Regions from separate parts of the Ruegeria sp. CH2 genome, predicted to be linked through region 2. Evidence: riboswitches for the same ligand, from Rfam matches in the RefSeq annotation. Region 2 holds a riboswitch; each other region holds the start of a gene.
What was found. A riboswitch is a leader RNA that binds a small molecule or an ion and turns the genes downstream of it on or off. The one in region 2 is predicted to bind cobalamin.

Region 1 (5,304 bases), on a different contig from region 2:
TCACGGGGCGCGATGTAGTCTGGTATGTGGCTTACCCACAGGCGCGCCCTTGTGGCACAACCTCGTATCCCGGCTCTTCCGGCTCATCATCCGTCATTTCGGCTGGAAAGCCCGGGGCGGTGATATCCAGGCCGGTTGCCTCTTCCAGCCGTTTGATAATATTTGGTGAAAGCTCGCGTTCGCCATAGCGCGCGATACCATCGTTAAAGATGCTGATCATCACCGGGTTTATTTCCAGCGGCACCCCGGCGCGGTCGGCGACCTCCTGAAACAGACCGATATCCTTCTTCACCAGATCCATGGTGAAGGAAATATCGCGCGACCCGTTCAGGATGACCTGACTTTCGGTTTCGTGCACGAAGGACGTGCCGGACGAGATTTTGATCGCCTCATAGGTCGTGTTCAGATCCATCCCCGCAGCCTTTGCCGTAACCAGTGCTTCGGCGCAGGTGATCAGGTTGGCGGTGGCAAGATAGTTGGTCATCACTTTCAGCACCGACGCCGAGCCCAGTTCACCGGTGTGCAAAACCCGGCGGCCCATTGTCGTCAGGAACGGCAGAATTCGTTCAAACGTTTCCCGGTCGCAGCCCGCAAAGATCGAGATATTGCCCGTCGCGGCACGGTGGCACCCGCCAGAAACCGGGCAATCGACGGCCGCACCGCCGCGCGATATGACTTCGGCACCCAGGTGTTTGACTTCGGCCTCGTCCGTGGTCGACATCTCCATCCAGATCTTGCCGGGGCCCACTTCGGGCAACATCTCCTGCATGACTGCGTCCGATGCTGCCGGAGACGGCAGACAGGTGATCACCGCATCGCAATCGCGCATCAACTGGGCGGGCCCTTCTGCCGCCTTTGCGCCTTTGGCGACAAACTCGGCCACCAGATCCGCGTTCAGGTCATGCACAGTCAGATCAATGCCGTTGCGCAAAAGGGATCCCGAAAGCTTGCCGCCTACGTTACCCAGACCGATAAATCCCACTTTCATATGACGCATCTCCAAGTTCGTCGTTTTCCCGTCATGCGACCATATACCGAACACGTTCTTCATGCCGCCGAACGACGCCTACAGGTCGCTTTTTTCACCTTGGCTTATTTGTTGCGCGCGAACCGCTTGACAAGCGGGTCAGCGGTGCCGCATGTCCCTGTCGTTGGTGTCGGCGACAGCCGATGAAAAGGGAATGCGTCAACGGTTCATCCGCCAAACGCAGCCGCCCCCGCGACCGTGACCGGAGAGGATGCCCAATGCCACTGGCCTGTGCCGGGAAGGCGGGACATCCGACAGAGCGACCGCTCTGGCATCCGCAAGCCGGGAGACCTGCCAACACCCGAAGTTGAAACCGGGCGGGGTGTTCCGGTGTCGGGTCCATGTGCAGACGTGGTGCCCGCATGAAACCCCGTCCCCCGCGAAGAGGATTTGGGGGGATGAGAGACATGACCGAGACCGCACCGGTAGAATTACTGGTCTGCACGACTTGCCGCCGGGGTCTGCCCTTCGAGGATGATGCTGAGCGTCCCGGCACATTGTTGCACAAGGCCTTGGAACAGGCTGCCCTGCCAGATGGCATCATTCTGAAACCTGTCGAATGCCTTTCGAACTGCGATCAGGGCTGTTCCATCGTTCTTCGGGGCGGGCCGGATCGCTGGACCTTTGTTTACGAGAACCTGAACGAAGTCGATCACGTCGATGTCATCATCGATGGTGTGACCAAGTATCTGGCCACAGACGATGGTCTGGTGAAGTGGCGCGACCGTCCTGAACATTTCCGCAAAAACTGCGCCTCGCGCATTCCCCCGATTGGAGGCTGAGATCATGTCGAACCTAGAAAAACTTCCCGTCACCGTGATCACCGGCTTTCTGGGCTCGGGCAAAACCACGCTGGTGCGCCATCTGATGCAGAACCCGCAGGGAAAGCGTCTTGCGATTGTTGTTAACGAGTTTGGCGATGTGGGTGTTGATGGCGACATTCTGAAATCCTGCGCGATACCGGATTGCCCTGCGGAAAACATCATGGAACTGGCAAACGGCTGCATTTGCTGCACCGTGGCCGATGACTTCATCCCGACCATCGAGGCGCTGATGGCGCTGGAACCGCGCCCGGATCACATCCTGATCGAAACATCCGGCCTTGCACTACCCAAACCGCTGCTGAAAGCATTTGATTGGCCTGATATCCGTTCGAAAATCACCGTTGATGGCGTGATTGCGCTGGCCGATGCCGAGGCTGTGGCCGCCGGTCGCTTTGCTCCGAACGTTGAAGCGGTGGATGCCCAACGGCTGGCTGATGACTCGATCGATCACGAAACACCCTTGTCCGAGGTGTTCGAAGATCAAATCTCGTGCGCGGATATCATCCTGCTGACCAAGCCCGATCTGGCAGGTCCCGAAGGTGTCGCGAAAGCCAAACAGATCATCGCCACCGAGGCGCCGCGCCCGCTTCCCGTCGTCGAGGTTGCAGAGGGTGTCGTCGACGTACGTGTCGTGCTTGGCCTTGAGGCTGCCGCCGAAGATGACATGGACGCGCGCCCGTCACATCACGATGGCCATCACGATCATGAGCATGACGATTTCGAGAGCATCATCGTCGAGTTGCCGGAACAGACCGACCCTGCGGAACTGGTAGCCAGAATCGAACGTCTTGCGACTGAGCTGAATATCCTGCGCGTCAAAGGCTATGCCGCCGTCGCTGGCAAACCGATGCGCCTGCTGGTTCAGGCTGTCGGCGCGCGGGTTCGTCACCAATACGACCGCCCGTGGGAGCCCGGTGAAGAGCGCCGCTCGCGCCTGGTCGTGATTGCCGAGCATGACGACATCAAAGAAGCCGAAATCCGTGATATCCTCGTGGGTGTGACCGAGGTTGCCGAGTAAGTCATGCACGTCGTCTTTCGCGAAAGCCACGGGCTCGAGGAAACCGAGACCCCAACCGATCTGGGCCAAAGCCCGGGTGATCTGGTTGTGCTGTCCTTTTCCGACAGTGACCTGGGCGCTTTCGCGGCGGGCTGGCATCGCGGCGGCGGGCCTGAGGGGCGGATGCCCACGATGCGGCTGGCCAATCTTGCGGCGCTGAAGCACCCTCTGTCCGTCGATACCTATGTCGAACAGACACTTGAGGGCGCAAAGGGCATCCTGATCCGTCTGATAGGTGGCGTGCCCTATTGGTCTTACGGGCTGCAACAGGTTCTGGCACTGGCGCAAGCCAAAGGCATCGCGTTAGCCGTTTTACCGGCGGATGGGCGTGAAGACACTCGGTTGGATGAGTATTCGACCCTGCCCCTCTCGACCCTGAGGCGGCTGGCACATCTGTGTGACACCGGCGGCGAAGTCGCCGCGCAGGCCGCATTGGCCCAGATGGCCTTGGCAGCAGGGCTTTATGCCGGGCCAGTGATGGGCGCGAAAACCCTGCCCGAATGCGGTGCGTGGTGTCCAGATCAGGGTGTCGTCCCGGTGGGTTCCGCATTCCAGAGCGATACGAAACGCATCCTTGTCACCTTTTATCGCGCGTATCTGACATCCGCAGACACCGCCCCGGTCGCGGCCCTGATCCGCAGCCTGCGCGCCCGCGGGCTTCAGGCGGTGGGTCTGTTTGCCCCGTCGCTCAAGACCCCAGCCGCTGCCGACTGGCTCAGGGAACAGGTCGTCGCCTTGCGACCGTCGGCGATCATCAACGCCACTTCATTCTCGGGCAAGGGCGCGTCCGGCACGTCGCCTCTGGACGCAGCGGATGTGCCGGTGTTTCAGGTCGCTCTCGCCACCTCGCGACGCAAGGCCTGGGCGGAGGCCGAACGCGGCCTGTCACCCGCCGACCTCGCCATGCATGTGGTATTGCCCGAAGTGGACGGGCGAATATCGGCAGGCGTTGTCTCTTTCAAAGAACCGGGCAAGCGCGATCCGCATTTGGAATACTCGCGTTTTGCGCATCGGGCCGAGTCGGACCGGATCGAGGCGATCATCGATCGGGTATCGGGCTGGCTTGCCCTGAATGACAAACCCAAGGCAGACCAGATCCCCGCGTTGGTACTGTCCACATATCCCGGCAAAGACTGGCAAATGGCCCATGCGGTTGGTCTCGACGCGCTGGCCTCGGCTGAGGCGATGCTGTCTGATCTTTGCGGTGAAGGCTACGACATCGCGGCTGGCGATCCGGTTGCCGACGCACTCTTGGACGCCCGGATATCGTGGCCGCTTGAGGATTATCTGAGCGCACTCGCTGAATTGCCCCAAACCCTGCGCACCGATCTGCACACCGTATGGGGCAATCCTGAGCAAGACCCAACTTTCACTCAGGGTGCGTTTCACTTCACGGCTTTGCGACGCGGCAAGGCGCTGGTCGCACTGCAACCAGAGCGCGGAACACCCGAACTGCGTGATGACGACTATCACGACCTTTCGCGTACCCCGCGCCATAGCTATGTCGCCTTCTATTTGTGGCTGCGCAAAGGTCTTGGCGCGGACGCGCTGATCCATATCGGTGCGCATGGCACACTGGAATGGCTGCCCGGCAAATCGGTCGCCCTATCAGCAGACTGCTGGCCCGAGGCGCTGATCCGTGACCTGCCGGTGATCTACCCGTTCATCGTCAACGACCCAGGTGAGGCCGCGCAGGCCAAGCGCCGGATCGGCGCGGTGACCCTGGGCCACATCCCGCCCCCCATGAAAGAAAGCGGAACGCCTGACCGGATGGTGCGACTGGAAGCCCTGCTGGACGAGTTCTCAAACGCGGACGGCCTTGACCCCAGACGCCGTGACCGGTTGCAGGAAGATATCCGGGATGAGGCGCAAGCCATTGGGCTGGAGCACGATCTGGGCCTGAACCAGGCCACCAGCACCGCGGAAGCAATCACGCGCATCGACCGCTTTGTCTGCGATATCAAAGAAAGCCAGTTTGGCGACGGGCTGCACGTCTATGGGCGTGTTCCGGATGTGATCGGCAGTTTCGACCCAGCCCCATCCGCCCATGCCGAACGCAAGGCACTGATCAATGCGTTGGCTGGCAAGCGGATCGAGGCTGGCCCGTCCGGCTCGCCCTATCGGGGCCGCTCTGACGTGCTGCCGACCGGGCGAAACCTGTTCACCACCGACCCGCGGTCTGTGCCCACCCGCGCAGCCTACACGCAAGGCGTGAAACTGGCCGAGGAACTGGTACGGCGGCACTTGCAGGAGGAAGGCGATTACCCGAAAGGGCTGATTGTCGATCTGTGGGGATCGGCCACCATGCGCACTGCGGGCGAAGAATTCGCCATGGCCCTGCACCTGCTGGGTGTAAAGCCGGTTTGGGATAAGGGATCCGAGCGGGTTTCGGGTAT
Region 2 (5,304 bases):
TCTCCCGCCTGTCCAGATCAGAGCGGCGCCGACCGATCATTTATGTGCCCGCATTCCCTCCTTCAGGTGCATCGTGAAAGGGGGTGAGTATGCCGGTTTCTTGAAACTTGGACCCGCGGGCTCAGGGGCTAGTCCTCTTCGAACGGGTCCCATTCCTCTTCGACTTCGGGAAGGGCCTCGGTCTCAACCTTGGCGGCGCGCTGTTCAGGTGTTTCGATCCGAATGATCTTTGCCTTGGGGAATTGCGTCAGCACGGCCTGAACCAGCGGGTGTTCTTCGGCCTCGGCTTTCAGGGCCAGTTCGGCCCGGTCCCGCACTTCCGCGATGGTCGCGGCATCCCCGTCCGAGACAATGGAGACGGCCCACCGATTGCCGGTCCAGCGTTGCAGGGCAGAGCCCAATCGCGACGCCAGATCCGACGGTGCCTGAGGTGTCTGGGTGAATTCGATCCGGCCAGGCTGGTACGACACAAGGCGCACGCCGCTTTCCACCTCGACAAGCAGTTTCACATCGCGGTTTGTGCGGATCAGTTCCACCACATGCCCGAAGGTTGGATAGCGGGCCAGGGCCGTCTGTGCATCCTGCGCCAGCGCGGCAACCGGTGCACCACCCGCGCCGCGCGGGGGCGATGTATAGGCAGGCGGCGGGGTCGCGTTGGATTGCGTTGCCACCGGGGCCTGCCGGGACGGTGACATGCCCCCGCCCGGCCCGCCGGGTGGCGAAGGTGGGGCGTCTTGCAGCCGTTTGATCAGCTCTTCGGGGCTGGGCAAATCGGCGACATGCGTCAGTCGGATAACAGCCATTTCGGCGGCCATCATCGCGTTGGGCGCGGCAGAGACTTCCTCCAGCGCCTTCAGCAGCATTTGCCACATCCGGGTCAGAACCCGCATCGGCAAGGCCTCGGCCATGTGCTGGCCCCGTGTGCGTTCGTCGGGGGAAACTGTCGGGTCTTCGGCCGCGTCAGGTGTGATCTTTACGACAGACACCCAATGCGTGATTTCGGCCAGATCGCGCAGCACGGCCAGAGGATCTGCACCTTCCGCATATTGACCGCTCAGTTCAGCGAGCGCCCCTGCCGCGTCACCACGCAGGATCATGTCCATCAGGTCCAGAACCCGTCCACGATCGGCCAGACCCAGCATCGCACGGACCTGATCCGCCGTCGTCTCACCGGCTCCGTGCGAGATTGCCTGATCCAGCAGTGAGGTCGCGTCGCGGGCCGATCCTTCTGCGGCGCGGGTGATCAACGCCAGCGCATCGTCGGCGATCTGCGCGCTCTCCGCCCCGGCGATCTTGCGCAGCAGGCCGATCATGTCTTCGGGCTCGATCCGGCGCAGGTCAAAGCGCTGACACCGCGACAGAACCGTGACCGGCACTTTGCGAATCTCGGTGGTCGCGAAGATGAATTTCACATGTGCGGGCGGTTCCTCGAGCGTCTTGAGCAGCGCGTTGAATGCGCTGGTCGAGAGCATGTGAACCTCGTCGATGATGTAGATCTTGTAGCGTGCACTGGCGGCGCGATAGCGGACACTGTCGATGATCTCGCGGATATCGTTGACGCCGGTACGGCTGGCCGCATCCATTTCCATCACATCGACATGGCGACCTTCCATGATTGCGACGCAATGCTCGCACTGACCGCAAGGCTCGGTTGTCGGCCCTCCGGTTCCATCCGGCCCGATGCAGTTCATGCCTTTGGCGATGATCCGCGCCGTGGTGGTTTTTCCCGTTCCGCGAATGCCGGTCATGATAAAGGCCTGCGCAATCCGGTCGGCCTCGAAGGCGTTTTTTAGGGTGCGCACCATAGCAACTTGACCCACCAGGTCGGCAAAGGTTTCCGGGCGGTATTTGCGGGCGAGAACCTGATAGGCGGGGCTGGGCGTGTCTGTCATGTCTTCTCGCTCGGATTCGGTGCTTCGGCACAGCGTAGTGGCGGCGGCAGTCCGCGTCCACTGTGGGGCGCGATGATTTTTTGTTTCAGAAACGGGCTGGTTTCCAACTAAACTGGTCCAGCGGATTTAATGACTCATTTCTTAAAGAGTACCTTGGGGGAGGACGCACTTCATGTCGCAGCTGGTCATTTTTGCTCTGCAGGTCGGAGGCGGAACGCTTGCCCTTACTTCAATGCCCGGGCGTGGCGGGGATTACGTCGGCGATCTGGATATGATTGCGGCTTGGAAACCGGGCCTTGTGATTTCAATGACGACGGATGTTGAAATGCTTCAGGATGGCGCGCAGCACTTTGGCAGCGACATCCAAAGCCGTGCCAGCCGGTGGGTTCACCTGCCGATCGAAGATTTTGGAGCACCGACGCAGGCGGTTCAGAAGGCCTGGCCAGAGGTCAGCGCCACGGCCCGACATGCGCTGTCGGGCGGTGGCCGGGTTCTTGTGCATTGCCGTGGGGGGTGCGGCAGATCCGGGATGATTGTTCTGCGACTGATGGTTGAATGCGGTGAACGCGCCAGCGACGCACTGGACCGCCTGCGGGCCGTGCGCCCCTGCGCTGTCGAAACCGATGCGCAGCTGGCCTGGGCGTCCCGGATCACCCCGGCACAGGTGGAAGTGGGATCAAGCTGACAGCTGCTGGGGTGCGTAGCCGGTTTTCCGGGGCCGGATCGTTGAAACCTCGATCATGGCGCAAGGCGGGTTCGCGACAATGCCCGAGGGCAGCGTGCTGAATGTAGGTCCGAAGATCAAATCGGCATAGGCATCAAGGTCCCGAATTGCCGTATCAGGGTGCGCCCCGCAGAAAACGCGAACGCTGTCGGATCGCGCTCGGATCGTTGCCATGCACCCTTCCGCGCAATGTGACAGCGCGCTGTTGCCTTCAAATTCGAAATCTTCGCTGGTGGCCGAAACCGCCTGCGCCATGGCTTCGGAAATCGAGCGGGCCAGTCGCGCCAAAGCCGGGCAGGTATTGCCCGTCCGCTGGCACACAGTTGCGCTGTATTCGTGTGACTTTGTCTTCCAGATCATCCTGCGCCCTCCGCGCGTGGTGGGCTGGATATTGGGGCAGGTGGGACAGCATCTCGCTGTCAGGACCTGCCCGGACACCCCGCCCGAGTTTCGGTTTCAGTTCCGATGGCAGGTCTCCTGACTTGCGGGTCATTGCTCTGCCGACCTTCCCAGCCCGTGGGCCAGTGGTATTTCGGCATTACTTACCGCTTACAGTTGCGGGGGCAGTCGCGGACTTGGTTGATATCTGTTTGACCAGACAAACCGCACCGTGTTCCCTTTTCATCCCGACCTCTTGTGGGGGCCGGAAACCATCACACAACCGCTAGCGCCTGATCGCGTTCCGAGTCAAGCCGATCTTTAGGCCGGACGTTTGGTCATGCTGGATGCGGTTTACGTTCCGGCTTAGTTTCGTCGGCATCGAAGGCAGGCAAACCATTGTTTCAGCGAAAGCCGGGGATCATGTTGGATACGGAACAGACGGTGTTGATCGAAGATTTCCGCTTTCCGTCAGGGTCCGTGACCTTGTCGGCGCGGCTGTACCGGCCAGTGGGTGAGCCGGAAACCGTTGTCGTACTTAACAGTGCCACGGGTGTGCCGCGTGACTATTATCAACACTTTGCGCGATGGCTGGCTACCGAGCGGGGGATAGCTTGCCTGACCTATGACTATCGGGACTACGGGCTTTCTTTGGTCGGCCGCCTGAAAGACGCAACTGCAACAATGGCGGATTGGGCGTTGATCGACATGCCAGCGGCACGGGCCGAAATGCGCAGGCGGTTTCCAAAGGCGCAGCAGTGGACCATCGGCCATTCCGTCGGTGCGATGCTGGGGCCGGTGCAGCCGGATATCGACCAGATCGACCGAATGATCGGTGTGTGTTCGGGGCTGGTGACTTTGAAAGATCACCCATGGCCCTATCGGGGGTTGGCAGGGCTGTTCTGGTATGGCCATGCACCGCTGATGGTGCGGGCGCTTGGGTATCTGCCCGGCAAAGCGATCGGGTTTGGTTCGGACCTGCCCGCCTCGGTCTACTGGCAATGGCGCAAATGGTGTACAGCCCCTCTTAGCTACGTTCCCGAGATCGGGCAGAATTTGCCTGATGCGCATTGGGGCAGTTCTGGAACACCAGTGGATCTGTTCACGTTCGAAGATGACCAGATGGCTCCGCCCGAGGCGGTTTGGCGCCTTGCTGATTTGTATGGCCCCGAGGCCAGACGCCACCTTCTGAAGCCTGCTGAATTCGGACTGCCGGAAATAGGCCATATCGGAGCATTTGCCCGTCGCAATGCAGCGGTCTGGCCGCGCCTGATCGCCTGATCAGACGCGACGCAGGTTTTCCTAACACCTTGCAGTTATGGCCGTTTGCGAAGCTTCTTGTCCTGCATGACACCGCGCACCATCTTGCCGAACGCCTTGTCCCGCGCCCGCGATTGGGCAACGGTTTCCGAGTTTCGCTGATCTTCACGCCGCAGCTTGCGCCAACGGTCCAGCCGGGTCGGGTCAAGTGCGCCTTCGCCGATTGCGTTCTGCACGGCACAGCCGGGCTCGGTCTCGTGCTGACAATCCGAAAAGCGACAGCTTTGGCCAAGCTCCGTGATGTCCGAGAACACGTTGTCGATCCCGTCCTGAGCGTCCAGCAAACGCAGTGCGCGCATTCCCGGCGTATCGATCAGCCAGCCACCGTTACCCATCCGGTGCAACGCGCGCACCGTTGTCGTGTGTCTGCCCCGTGCGTCGTCTTCGCGAATTTCAGACGTGGCGAGGTTTTGATCCGTCATGGCGTTGCTGAGCGTCGTTTTACCTACGCCCGACGACCCGACCAGCGCGCCGGTCTGGCCTTTGGGGCACCATGCCAGAACCTTTTCGACATCTGCCGGGTCCAGCGCATTGACCGCCAGCACCGACAGAAAAGGGTCCAGAGATTGCACTTGTCCCGAGAAACTGCCGGGGTCATCCGACTGGTCAGCTTTCGTCAGGACAACGACCGGATAACATCCGGCCTGATGCGCCAGCGCCAGATAACGTTCCAGCCGGGGAAGGTTGAAGTCCGCATTGCACGAGCTGACGATGAACAAAACATCGACATTGGCGGCAATCAGTTGGGTTGCGGCACCTGTACCGGCAGCTCTGCGTTGCAGCAGGCTGCGCCGGTCCAAAAGGTGGCGCACGCGGTTTTCGGCGTCCGCAAGAACCCAATCCCCGACGGCATATGAACCGGTCGGATTATCCGGTGTCCGCAAAGGGATTTCACCATCCGGGCTCAGCCCGATCAGACGGTCCCGATGAACGGAGGCGACGCGAAAGGGCGTGTCGGAAGGAAAAGCCGCGTGTTGCGCGGCAAAGTGA
Region 3 (5,304 bases), on a different contig from region 2:
TGCCCATCTGGCAAAGGCGATAGACATTATGCAGGACAGCCTGGAAACCCCAGTTTCCCCATCCTTCATTGCAGACAAATTGGGTATTTCCACCCGTCAACTTGAACGGTTGTTTGGCAAATACTTAAACACTTCCCCTAAAAGGTACTTTATGGAAATGCGGCTGGAACGGGCCCGGAAGCTGCTTTTGCAAACCGAGGCGTCGGTCACCGAAGTCGCCGTGGCCTGCGGCTTCGAAAATCCGGGTCATTTCTCTAGGGTGTACAGATCCAGTTTCGGCATCACGCCGCACGCGCAACGCAACAAGATCAACTGAAAAAGATGGGTTGCTGGTTCGCGCTTACCGGCGGGGGTGCCGCGATCTGTTGGCCTCGAACTGGCCTGATCTGGCACCCCCTGATCCTGCCGGGATACCCCCTCGTTAAAAACTGGACTAGTCAACAGACCGGCAGGATTACCCACCAATAAATCTCGATATAGGCATAAGTATATCAAGAACTTGTCATCCAGAGATTTGTTGTGCCCTGTTTCGTTAATCTACCGTTAATTTAAGGCTCAGATTGAGGCTTTGATTGTGGGTAATCTGCAATATCGACATGCGGTCGCCGCAATCTGTTCAACCTGATGGCGTGTCGTGATTTGTGTCAGGCCTCAGAGGTTTCTAAAAGGAATCTGTTTCACGGTTCAAAACAAGTAGTGAACATATCACTGAGGTTTGGTCGACCCACGCTCGGACAACGCGCCTGCCGATCATCTTTGAAGGCAAAAAACGAACGAATCCAATCCAGGTCAGAATCAAGACAGCATTCGACGGGCAACTTGACGGGTTGTGAGGAAACCCAGGTCAAGATTGCGCGCCGTTGGAATATGGCTTTGAGGCCGTAGATTGTACGTATCTGGCATGCTGCGCTGACGACACTGATATCCAGTACGACCAGAAGCGATCGGAAGCCGTCAGTCCAGATGATAGGACAGAAACCGTTCTGTCCCGCCGGTACTATACCCCCACTGTGCTTTGACACCGAAAACTTCTGAAACGGTTTCCAAAGACAGGGCATGTTCGGGCGGGCCAAGAGAGACCAGCCGCCCTTTTGACAAAACAGCCACCCGGTCACAGGCCATCGCCTGATTCAGATCGTGCAGCGCCATCACTGTCGTCACTTTTAGAATTCGAACACAGTTCAGGATCGACAGTTGGTGATGAATGTCCAGATGGTTGGTCGGTTCGTCCAAAAGCAAGAGTCCCGGTTGCTGAGCCAAAGCGCGTGCGATGTGCAGTCGCTGGCGCTCTCCTCCCGACAATGTCGCCCATTCTCTGTGTGCCATATCGGCCATTTCCACGGTTTGCAGGGCTTTGTCGACTTGCCAGGTGTCCTCGGCGCGCCACGGCCGTAAGGCCGACAGCCAGGGCGTGCGGCCCAGTTCGACCACGGATCGTGCAGTCACGCGTTCGGCCGTATCAGCCTGTTGTTCAACGATGGCAATCCGTTGGGCAATTTGTCTGCGCGACAAATGCGAAACGGGATGACCCGCTATGACGACTTTTCCTGAAACCGGACGTACCAACCCCGCCAGCAGGCGCATCAGCGTTGATTTCCCTGAACCGTTAGGTCCGACCAAAGCAAGTGTTTCGCCGGGCTCCACGACAAAGGATACGTCTGACAGCAAAGTCTTGCCGCGAACGGAATATGTCAGGTTTTGCGCCTCGATCTTCATCGGGCGCTCCTCTGGCCGCGCACCAAAATTACGGCAAAGGCAGGCGCACCGATCAGAGCGGTGACCACCCCAATCGGCAGAACCTGACCCGGGATGATGATGCGCGACACGATATCTGCGCCGATCAGGAAGACCGCTCCGATCAAGGCGGAGGTTGGGATAAGCCTGCGATGCCCCGGTCCCACAAGGAACCGGGCAGCATGAGGGATGACCAGCCCGACAAAGCCAATGGATCCGACGATAGAAACCATGACAGCTGTCGTGAGCGCGGTCGCAAAGATCAGGGTTGCCTGCACCCGACGTACCGATATGCCCAGCGAGGCCGCTGAATCAGAGCCGAAAATAAAGGCGTCCAGTGCTCTGGCGTGAAAGCGGCAAATGAGCCAACCGACAAGGGCCACCGGAATGGCCAGATACACATCCGGCCAGCGCACGCCGCTGAGGTTTCCCATCAGCCAGAACATGATCCCGCGCGCCTGATCGGCATTGGCGGATTTGGCGATGATGAAGGCCGTCAGCGCATTGAACAACTGAGACCCGGCAATTCCCGCCAGGACGATCTGTGCCGTCGCAACCCGTCCGCCCCCTGCGCCAGCGGCTCGGGCCAGCAACGCGACAAAACCAAAAGCCAAAAGCGCGCCATTGAACGCGCCAAAAGACAGCGACAAAGCCCCCCCACCCAAACCAGCGATGGTTACAGCCACGGCACCCGTCGAGGCCCCGGCAGAAATGCCCAAAATGTAAGGGTCGGCCAACGGGTTTCGCAGCAAAGCCTGCAACACGACCCCTGCGACAGCCAGACCGGCACCGCAGGACGCAGCGACCAGAGCGCGAGGAATCCGGTAGCTCCAGATAATACCCTGATCAATTGGGTCGACAGGAAAGTCCGCTCCGGCCAGCTTGTTGGCCAGAACGGAGAGAACCAAATCGGGCGACAGAGAGGTTTCCCCGATCATCGCGCCCGCAAGAACCGCCGCAATCAACAATGGCACGGTAAGGCACGCAGCCTTGAAACCCTGCCGTAAGATTGCGGCGACCTCGTTCACAGGTTGTTTCCGATGGTATCCAGCTTCTCGGCCAGATCCTCCAGCGCCGGGATTGCGCGGATGGTGGCGTCCATGGCCTGCGCATCCATAATGACGATCCGGTCATTCTTGACCGCATCCATCTGGCTGGTCACCGGATCAGTGCGCAGGAACTCCAGCTTTTTCAGGTAGTCGTCCGCAGCAAAGCGACGGCGGTCCATCTTGGCGATAACAATCACCGTCGGATTGGCCTTGGCAATGGTTTCCCAGCCCACTGTTGGCCATTCTTCATCCGTCTCGACGACGTTGCGGATACCCAATTTACTCATCATGTATCCCGGTGCGCCTTTCTGTCCGGCCACAAACGGGTCGCTTTCCATTTCAGGAGAGGAAAACCAGAATACGGCTGACACATCGTCCAGCTTCACGGTTTGCGCCTTGGCGACGGCTGCGGCTTCGCGGGCCTTGTACTCGGCAACCAAGTCCGTGCCGCGTTCGGATACATCAAAGGCTGCCGCCAGTTCTTCGATACCCTGATACAGCGTATCGGTCGAGAACGCTTGCAGGCGGGTGCCATCGCCGCCGACTGTATTGTCTTTGCCGATGCAATCTGCAGGCATTACGTACGTTGGAATGCCCAGTTCGTGAAATTGCTCACGCGTGGCGACGATGCCCTCGGGTCCGACATGCCACTCATATTGCGCTGCGACCAGTCCCGGCCGCTTGGCAACAACGCTTTCAAAGCTGGGATCATTGTCTGCCAGACGCTCTACCTTGGCATTCACCTCGGCATATTCAGGCAGCACCTCGTTGAACCAGACCGAGGTTCCAAGAACCTGCTCGCCCAGACCCAGCGCATAAAGCACCTCGGTCGCGGCTTGGCCGACCGTGACTGACGACGTCACTGGCGCGTCAAACGTGACCGAGTGACCGCAGTTTTCGATAGTTAGGGGAAAGTTTCCTTCGGCGGCAGCGCTGGTAGCCAGCAAGGAAAGGCCAATCAGGCCAGTGCGTAGAAACATGACAATCGATCTCCATGTGTCAATGACCAGAGAACGGGTGAATGGGCATTTACCGAAGCAACAGACGCTTTACTGCCTGCCGTGAGCGCAGGGTAGAAAATAGACCGCCCGGCGCGTTTCTTCGGCAACCTCCCCGGACAACCCCGCCCGGTGTGTTTCGGTTTCATACCGGCAGGTCTCCTGACTGACGGGTCTTTGTCTGTCCTGTCTTCCCAGACCAAAATGGCCCAGTGACGGAAATGGACAGCGCTCGCCGCCTACAGTTGCGGGGGCAGTTCCGGTTGGCACCAAAAGGCACCTCGGATTCCCTCTTAGCCACATCGGGACCGGTAAAACGCGGGTACCTTAACACTTACCCTGCGGCAAGAAAAAACTCCGGGGTCTTTCCTATTTTCTCGCAAGAGCATGCACCTGCGCGTCTCAACATGGCGCTGATATCAGAAAAGCCGCTGAGAACGCGCCAAAATCCGGACCTAGATTCATAGTGTGTGATATTAGGGAAAATCATGGCTGGGGTGGTAGGATTCGAACCTACGATACACGGTACCAAAAACCGCTGCCTTACCACTTGGCTACACCCCAACGGTGAGCGGCTATCTACGATTGTTGATGGCAGGGTTCAAGAGCGTTTTGCAAAAAAAACGAGCGCCGTAAAATTTTTTTGAGGGCCTCTCATTTGGTGTCGATCAACACCGCTCCGGTACGGTTGCCTTCCTGTACCATCGCATGGGCGGCAGCGCATTCTTCCAGTGTAAAGACCTTATGTACGGGGCAGATCAATGCGCCATCAGCCAGTGCCTTGTGGAGTGTCTTTATTGCGGCGGCGCGCAAGTCTACGGGCAGCAGGTAGATCAGGACCGCCTCGAGTGTCACTGCCTTGAACATCATGGGTCCAAAGGGAAAGACGGGTGTCATATTCCGGGCAGATCCATATGCGTTGATACGGCCGTTTTCGGCGATGACGGCAATGTTGGTGTCAAGGTTCTGTCCAAATTCGACATCGACGATTCGACCAATTGCACGTCCATCATTTGCGTCGAGAATCTGATCCGAAAGGTGTTCACCGGAGTAGTCGAGAACGACATCTGCACCAGCTGCCTTGACCCGGTCAAAGCTGCGGGTGCTGGCCGTTGCGATCACTTTGGCTCCGGCCCATTTGGCAAGCTGGACAGCCAGATACCCGACAGTACCCGCCCCACCATGGATCAAAATGGTTTGCCCGCGCGGCGTGCCGCCCGAGAACACTGCGTGGCTTGCGGTAAGGCCCGGAATTCCAAGAATCGCTCCGGTTTCAAGTGACACCGTCTCGGGCAGTTCTACAGCCTGAGATTCAGGCAGGGTGATGTGGCTGGCAGCTGTACCGAACGCGCGTTGCCATTGCCCGTTCCAAATCCACACGCGCTGACCAATCCGCGTCGCGGGTACGCCATCGCCAACCGCTGTGATGACTCCAGCCCCGTCGCTGTGCGGAACGATCAGCGGAAACGGAGGTTCTGTGACACCCGGTCGGGTTCCCGCGCGGGCCTTGACGTCCGAGGGAT

Region 1: linked by a shared signal. The riboswitch ahead of ACR0M9_RS04315 (DUF1636 family protein) and the one ahead of ACR0M9_RS18475 (hypothetical protein) in region 2 are both predicted to bind cobalamin.
Region 3: linked by a shared signal. The riboswitch ahead of ACR0M9_RS06310 (ABC transporter substrate-binding protein) and the one ahead of ACR0M9_RS18475 (hypothetical protein) in region 2 are both predicted to bind cobalamin.

The regions. Positions count from the first base shown of each region.
Region 1 covers NZ_JBQFQV010000001.1:864,166-869,469, forward strand. Annotated here, with positions in the region: gene ACR0M9_RS04310 (NAD(P)-dependent oxidoreductase) at 32-1,051, opposite strand; cobalamin riboswitch at 1,136-1,340, shown strand; gene ACR0M9_RS04315 (DUF1636 family protein) at 1,435-1,809, shown strand; gene cobW (cobalamin biosynthesis protein CobW) at 1,814-2,869, shown strand; gene cobN (cobaltochelatase subunit CobN) at 2,873-5,304, shown strand, end outside.
Region 2 covers NZ_JBQFQV010000018.1:7,661-12,964, forward strand. Annotated here, with positions in the region: gene ACR0M9_RS18465 (DNA polymerase III subunit gamma/tau) at 129-1,892, opposite strand; gene ACR0M9_RS18470 (protein-tyrosine phosphatase family protein) at 2,065-2,577, shown strand; gene ACR0M9_RS18475 (hypothetical protein) at 2,569-2,976, opposite strand; cobalamin riboswitch at 3,067-3,285, opposite strand; gene ACR0M9_RS18480 (alpha/beta hydrolase family protein) at 3,418-4,275, shown strand; gene rsgA (ribosome small subunit-dependent GTPase A) at 4,311-5,304, opposite strand, start outside.
Region 3 covers NZ_JBQFQV010000003.1:17,193-22,496, forward strand. Annotated here, with positions in the region: gene ACR0M9_RS06295 (GlxA family transcriptional regulator) at 1-316, shown strand, start outside; partial or broken gene ACR0M9_RS06300 (ABC transporter ATP-binding protein) at 1,207-1,716, opposite strand; gene ACR0M9_RS06305 (FecCD family ABC transporter permease) at 1,713-2,744, opposite strand; gene ACR0M9_RS06310 (ABC transporter substrate-binding protein) at 2,759-3,763, opposite strand; cobalamin riboswitch at 3,917-4,109, opposite strand; tRNA gene ACR0M9_RS06315 (tRNA-Gln) at 4,271-4,345, opposite strand; gene ACR0M9_RS06320 (NADPH:quinone reductase) at 4,436-5,304, opposite strand, start outside.